2 regions of the Cytobacillus sp. EB106-05-05-XG126 genome follow, and region 2 is predicted to be linked to the other one. Evidence: riboswitches for the same ligand, from Rfam matches in the RefSeq annotation. Region 2 holds a riboswitch; the other holds the start of a gene.

Region 1 (3,897 bases), on a different contig from region 2:
AAGCCAGGAATAAATTCTGCTGAACTGATAGGGGTCAATCCCAAGGTATTTCTCTAAAATCTCCGGTGCTATGATCACCAGATATAGAACCGTTCCTGCTAAAGCACCGAGGACTCCATAAATCGGAACAAGGATTTTCCAGGTGATTCCGGATACCAGGATGATTCCTGCTAATATCGCGATGATGACAAGGGCGGTACCCAAGTCTTCGATAATAATCAATCCTAATGGAAGCAATGTGGCTGCCCCTAGTTTGATTAGGAGAAAAAAGTCCGTTCCGGCTGTCTTAGCCTGATACTTCAGATGATGGTCAGCGATGATTTTGCTGAGGGCGATAATAAGGAACACCTTTACGAATTCTGAAGGCTGCACTGAACCGAGTCCGGGAATGATGTACCACAATGTAGCCCCTTTGCGCTCTGGTGCGATGCTTTCCGGTGCAATGAATAGCCCAACAAGCAATAGGATGCCTAAACCGTATAGCAGCCATGTGAGTCTCCGGATTTGCTCGCTGTCAAAATACATGACAATCCCTACAATGACGGCACCAACAATATAATTTTTGATTTGTGAGATAACAAAATTCCCTTCATATTGATTGGAGGATTGTCCGCTGTAAATCGCAATGCAGCTGATGAGAAAAAACAGCAGCAGAAGAAAACATAATGTCCAATCGAATCGGTCTGAGAATCTACTATTCTGGTTCATTATATACACCTGGTTTCTTTACCTTTTTACATTTTTATCCTATCAGAGAAAAATTAACCTTACAATGGAGAAAGATATTTCATTGAGTTAGACGAAAAAATCACTATGATGGTTTCCTGTGTTTTCAAAAAAACGGGTTTAAAATTTTTTCTCATCGGCAAAGATATTTCCAGATATTTTTGCTACAATAAGAGAATAAAATACTGGAAGTTTGGCAGGCAGTTTCATAAGAAGCTGTCTTTTTATCAATTTGGCTACGGTTCGGAGGTTTCGTCATTGAAAAGAAGGAATCAAACTATTCGTGATCTCATCTACATCCATCTTAATGAACAGGATCAATATGTGATGACTTATGGAATTGAGTTTGCAGAGTTTGCCCAGACTCTTTCAGATTCTATTAATAATTTGCTGCTGTTAAAGCACCGTTATGAACATGGGGACTTTAATAGCCACACGATGTTCGATTATGTGTCAAGGGACAAGCTGGGCAGGTTGGTTGAGGATGATGTATATGGCTATGGCGATTTTTGCTGGATCGACTTCGAAGAAGAGGAAGCGGTGAATGAGCTTCCCGGCCAGACAATTGCGGAGCTTCTTTATCTCGGCCATATTAAAGAGCATCTTAAGCTGCCTTTTTACAATTATCTGAGCAACCGGTATGTGTACCTTGCCCATGATGATGGCTGGTTTAACCGCACATATTACCGCGATCTGAACGATTTTTACCGGATGCTTGGGGAAGTGATCCCCGGGAAAATGGGACAGATGAAGGTAGAAAAAACGCTCCTTGGCATTAAAAAGAAAAAGACATATCCTCCAATCACCAGAGATGTCCTGCTTTCATTAAAGCCTCTCATGAAAGAAGGAGCGGTCCTTTCCATTAAGGATATTGAACAGAATCGGGTCAGGATCGAGATTCCAATTTGGATTATTGGCGATTTTGCGAATATGGATGATATGTATGATGAGTATGAAGCCATAGTGAAAGAGCCATGTGAGGCGAAGATTGTGTTCGATAAGAAGACAAGGGAATGGAAAATATACTCGCGTTAGAATTCTGAACTTTTTTACAACATTCAGCAATTTTCTATTACTTTTTCTGCGGGATGGTGTATAATCGGAAATAGAAAATTTTATATCCGCAATAGAACAGGTGTCTTTTCAAAAGGGCTTTAAAGCAAGCTCTTTTGAAGACTTAATAGGGAAGCTGGTGAAATTCCAGCGCGGTCCCGCCACTGTAAATGGTAGCTGTCGCAAATCCACTGTACACACAAGTATGGGAAGGAGCAGAACGCATTGACCATGAGCCAGGAGACCTGCCTGATTCTTAAGCACCCATAAACCTACGAGGATAGGGAGGTGTTTGGTCCGGCCATCCCTTTTGCACTGATTGATAAATGACCATACCAACATCTCCTTGCCGTTCGAGGGGATGTTTTTTTATTTTAAACGGTGGTGACAGGCACCACCCGAATTTTGTCGAAAGTAATGGAGGATTGCTGAGTATGAAGAAGTTTTATGCATTTTTATTAACTATGCTGCTTGCTGCAGGAGTGCTTGCAGGCTGCGGCGAGAGTGCTGAACAGCCAAAAGAAGAGAAAAAGGTTGAGGAAGGGCAGAATGCTGCTTTTCCTGTAACGATAAAAGACGCGCTGGATAATGAAGTGGTCATTGAATCCAAGCCTGAAAGAATCGTTTCCATGATTCCAAGCAATACCGAAATTGCCTTTGAATTGGGGCTTGGAGAAGAGGTAGTCGGAGTCTCCGATTTTGATAACTACCCGCCCGAAGCCACAGAAAAAGAAAAGATTGGCGGCATGGAATTTAATGTCGAGAAAATTATTTCTTTAAACCCGGATCTAGTTCTTGCTCACGCGTCAAGCGCACATAATTCCGAAGCAGGCCTTCAGCAATTAAGGGATGCAGGCGTGGCCGTCCTTGTTGTCAATGATGCGAAGAGCTTTGACCAGGTTTTTGAATCCATTGTAATGGTTGGAACCGCAGCAGGGGAGAAAGATAAAGCAGAGCAGATCATTTCAGATATGAAGAGCAAGCTTGAGGAAATTAAGACAAAAGCTCAGGATATAAAAGAAGAAGACCGCAAATCGGTATTCGTGGAAGTTTCACCAGCTCCTGAAATCTATACAGCTGGTGCAAAAACCTTTATGGACGAAATGCTCAGTGCGATTAATGCAGAAAATATCATTACGGAAGAAGGATGGCCGAAAATGGATCCGGAAGCGATTATCGAACGGAATCCGGATGTAATCATCACAACTCATGGCTATTATACTGAAGATGCTGCTGGCAATGTAATGAAAAGGGATGGCTGGCAGGATATAACAGCAGTGAAAAATAAGCAGGTTGCCGATGTTGATTCCGATATGGTAACCCGCTCTGGCCCTCGTATTATTGAAGGAGTCGAGGAACTTGCAAAAGCAGTATATCCGGACGTATTTAAATAATAAATTTCTGGCTTATCTAACAGCAGCAGCTTTCCTGCTCTGTGCTATGCTGATGGGGATTTCAATTGGTACAGTGTCTGTTCACCCCATCACAATTATCAGAGTAATAAGCGCTGAGGTTTTCCCTTTTATTTCATTGGGAAACACGGATGCTATGCATGCAAATATCATTATGAACATTCGCCTGCCGCGCGTTTTGCTGGCTGGCTTAGTAGGGGCGTCTCTTGCAATTGCGGGAGCCGCCTTTCAAGGTTTATTAAGAAACCCGCTGGCAGATCCATATACCATTGGAGTTTCTTCCGGGGCTTCACTCGGTGCTGTTTTAACCCTGTTCTTGGGATTATCCATTCCGTTTGCAGGAATGTTTACACTGCCTTTATTCAGCATCTTATTTTCCTTTTTAACCATTTTTGCCGTTTTGCTATTTGCCAGAAAAATTGAAAGATCCATGAAAGTGGAAACGATTATTTTAACGGGCATTATCTTCAGTTCTTTTCTTGGCGCTCTAATTTCTCTGATGATTGCTCTGACCGGTGAGGAGCTTAGACAGATTATTGGATGGCTTCTTGGCAGTGTATCCATGAGAGGCTGGGCGTATATTAACATTATCTTTCCGTTTTTTGTAATTGGTGCCATCCTTCTGTTAGTGAACAGTAAAGAGCTGAATGCTATGAGCTTTGGGGAAGAAAAGGCCCAGCATATTGGGGTGGACGTTCAGAAGAGG
Region 2 (3,897 bases):
AGAACAAGAATAGAACCTTTTTTAGTAGGAACAGTGGGAACAGTCGCAGCCGGGATTCTTTTTTGGGGTGTGACTATTTATCTATGGAAAGTATTTATTAAAACATTAATGATCACAGGATTATTGGCCTAAAAGTAAGTCAAGCGGAACCCTAAAGTATGAAAGGTTAAGGGCTAGTAGTTGATTTAATTGGATTGGTTTTTTCTTCTTAATGCCGGCTTTGCCGAGATTGGAAGTGTGATTAGTCTGAAGCGTGCAGATGGATTTAAAAATTGGCCCTCTACGATCAGTTGTCTTGTTTGCGGAAGTTTAAGCTTATATTTTCTTTCTTTGTCAGTAACTTCCCTTCCAGTGGGAACTGCTTATGCAATATGGACTGGCATAGGCGCTGTCGGAAGTGTTTTAGCCGGCATAATCTTCTTTAATGAACCTAGAAATTTAAGATCTACGGTATGGATTATGTGTATTATTGCAGGGGCTGTCGGTGTTAAAATAACTTCAGGACATTATGATTCCATTTGGAGGAGAATAAGTGATGAAAACGATTCAAGATTGGATAAAAGAATATCCTTTAATAGGTGAGCTGGTAGATGTAAAGGAAGTATTTTGGACGAACCCGAAAAAGGAACCGTATCAAACAGGAGCAAAGAAACTTCCGCTTAATGAAAATGATGTAAAAGATGCAGAGGAAAGGTTAATGCGTTTTGCTCCTTACATCGCAAAGGTTTTTCCAGAAACAAGGGAGAATAACGGAATCATTGAATCTCCTATTGTCTCCATCCCCGCGATGCGTGAAAAATTATCACAGATGTATGAACATCCATTAGAAGGGGAATTTCTGCTGAAATGTGACAGCCATCTTCCGATTTCAGGTTCCATTAAAGCGCGCGGCGGCATATATGAAGTGCTGAAACATGCAGAAACATTGGCGATTCAACAAGGTTTATTATCAGTAGAGGATGATTATTCGATCCTTGATCGTGAGAAATTCAGAAACTTCTTTTCCGAATACTCCATTGCCGTCGGATCTACGGGCAATTTAGGGTTAAGTATAGGCATAATGAGTGCTAAATTAGGTTTTAAAGTCACGGTCCATATGTCTGCAGATGCAAAGGAATGGAAGAGAGATCTCCTTAAAAGCAAAGGAGTAACGGTGATCGAATATAGGGAAGATTACAGCAAAGCGGTCGAAGAGGGGCGCAAACAGGCTGATCGTGATCCGAATTGCTATTTCATTGATGACGAGAACTCCCGTGATTTGTTTTTAGGATATGCAGTGGCAGCCATTCGCTTACAAAAACAGTTAGAAGAATTAAATATAACTGTAGATGAAAACCATCCGCTTTTTGTTTATCTGCCATGTGGTGTAGGAGGCGGACCGGGGGGAGTCGCTTTTGGTTTAAAATTAATCTATCAAGATCATGTACATTGCTTCTTTGCAGAACCTACTCATTCTCCATGTATGCTGCTGGGACTCGTAACAGGAATGCATGAAAAAGTTTCGGTCCAAGATTTTGGAATTGACAACATCACATCAGCTGACGGCCTTGCAGTTGGGAGACCATCAGGATTCGTTGGTCAAACGATTGAGCCTCTATTAAGCGGAAGTTATACCGTAAGTGATCATGAGCTATTTAAACTATTAAGCACATTGGCCGATACAGAAAACATTCGTCTTGAGCCTTCCGCATTGGCAGGCGTCATAGGTCCAGTAAAGTTATCGACTAAGAAGCAAGGGATAGAATATGTTCAAAATCATAACTTAAAAGATAAAATGAAAAATGCTGTCCATCTCATGTGGGCTACTGGCGGAAGTATGGTTCCAAAAGAAATAATGGAAGAATATTATATTAAAGGTGCAAAACTATAATTCTAATCTTCGGTCTCCATAAATTTTAGATGAGAGAAAATCAGCGGAATTGCTCATGAAGCGTCCTTAAGAACTCGCCAATCGGCGAATTTCATTTTGTGGAGAGTACACTTGCTGATGTCTTTTACCAAATCTTATTTCAAAAAGTCAAGGGCATTAACACAGCATAAAAAAAATTATGAAAAAAATAATATGTCAAAATTGGTCATTATATGTTATATTAGTAAAAAATTAATATATCAATTTAAATAAGTGCTCACTTTGGTGAGGTAAAAGGGAAACCAGTGAAAGTCTGGTACAGCCCCCGCTACTGTAAGAGCTGATGAAATTACAATGCCACTGAGAAATCGGGAAGGTGTAAGAGTAAGAAGAAGCTTAAGTCAGGAAACCTGCTTATTTAAACGACACTTGCTTTTCGGAGGGAGAAGTATAGGCGGGACAATTATGATCAATTGTTTTTGGGTTTCAGTATGCTTATTTTTATACTGTCATTTCATATGCCTGTATTCCTTTGAAAAGGAGTGCAGGCATTTTTTATTTGGCAAGAAGCATTGAACTTTGAGAATGGTCTTGCGCAGAGTGCCTGCTTGAGCATTACGGCAACAGGCAGGGCGCATGTGCATTTCTTAATTGGAGGTTAGTCTATGAAGAAGGGAAAAATCTTTGTTGTCGGCTTTGGTCCGGGCGATCGTGAGCATATAACCAAGCGGGCTGTGGATGCGCTGCAGCAGAGTGATTGCATTATTGGCTACAAAACTTACGTAGATCTGATCGAGACACACGTAACAGCAAGTTCGATTGTCAGCACAGGAATGACTGAGGAGGTATCCCGTGCGCAGGATGCAGTGAAAAGAGCGGAAGCCGGCCATATTGTTTCCGTAATATCGAGCGGTGACTCTGGGGTATATGGAATGGCCGGCTTAGTGTATGAAGTGCTGATCGAAATGGGCTGGAAGGAAGAAGAAGGAATCGAAGTGGAAATTGTTCCTGGCATCTCCGCGATTAATTCATGTGCAAGCTTACTGGGTGCACCTGTCATGCATGACTCCTGCACCATCAGTCTGAGTGATCATTTAACACCCTGGACGGTAATCGAGAAGCGGATTGAAGCAGCCGGAATGGCGGATTTTGTCATCGCTTTATATAACCCGAAAAGCGGCAGGAGGACACGGCAGATTGTCGAGGCACAAAGGATTCTATTAAAATATCGTTCTCCTGATACACCAGTGGGGCTTGTGAAAAGTGCTTACCGTGAAAATCAGAATGTCATTCTGACGACACTGGCGGAAATGCTTGATCATGATATTGGCATGCTTACAACAGTCGTGATCGGGAATTCTTCCACTTTCTTTTATGACAATAAAATCATTACGCCTAGAGGCTATCAGCGCAAGTACACGCTGGGGGAAGAAAAGCAAATCTTAAAGCCGCATCAGCGTTTAAAAAAGGAAGCGGAGCCATGGGCGTTAAATCAGGAAACCGGGGAAGCCCAGGCCGGCTATGAGCAGATCCAAAGAAAAAAACAAGAATCCAGCTCTTTGGATATGGCTTTTAAGGCATTATCGATGGTAACGAAATCCGAGATTGACCAAACACATCTGGTGCAGCAGCCAATTGAAGATATTTTTGAATTTGCGGTTTCGCCTGGTGTTGCGAATAAATTTATTACAGCTGACCAAATGCGCGTACTGGCAGAAGCTGTTGGCGAGAAAGGCACCATGGAATATACACCGGATCACCGATTTTTAATCAAGGTTCCAACTGTTCAGCCTCATTCGATTGTGGAAAAACTCGAACAGCACGATCTGACAGTCATGCCGGTGGGGGATGTTCTAAATGTAAAAGCCTGCGATTTTTGCTACGGGGAGAAGGCAGAATCCATTCCATATGCAGAGGAAATTGCAGCTGAACTGGGCGGCTTAAAGCTTCCAAAAGAACTGCATATTGGCTTTAATGGCTGCGGAATGGCCTGTTATCGGGCAGTATTTGATGATATAGGCATTGTTTACCGCAAGAAGAAGTTTGAT

The links. A riboswitch is a leader RNA that binds a small molecule or an ion and turns the genes downstream of it on or off. The one in region 2 is predicted to bind cobalamin.
Region 1: linked by a shared signal. The riboswitch ahead of AC3WTL_RS20175 (ABC transporter substrate-binding protein) and the one ahead of cobJ (precorrin-3B C(17)-methyltransferase) in region 2 are both predicted to bind cobalamin.

Annotation. Positions count from the first base shown of each region.
Region 1 covers NZ_JBYTDU010000010.1:38,345-42,241, reverse strand. Annotated here, with positions in the region: gene AC3WTL_RS20185 (FtsW/RodA/SpoVE family cell cycle protein) at 1-708, opposite strand, end outside; gene AC3WTL_RS20180 (hypothetical protein) at 985-1,761, shown strand; cobalamin riboswitch at 1,843-2,046, shown strand; gene AC3WTL_RS20175 (ABC transporter substrate-binding protein) at 2,214-3,173, shown strand; gene AC3WTL_RS20170 (FecCD family ABC transporter permease) at 3,139-3,897, shown strand, end outside.
Region 2 covers NZ_JBYTDU010000001.1:638,630-642,526, forward strand. Annotated here, with positions in the region: gene AC3WTL_RS03170 (hypothetical protein) at 1-132, shown strand, start outside; gene AC3WTL_RS03175 (DMT family transporter) at 190-582, shown strand; gene dsdA (D-serine ammonia-lyase) at 536-1,870, shown strand; cobalamin riboswitch at 2,104-2,281, shown strand; gene cobJ (precorrin-3B C(17)-methyltransferase) at 2,515-3,897, shown strand, end outside.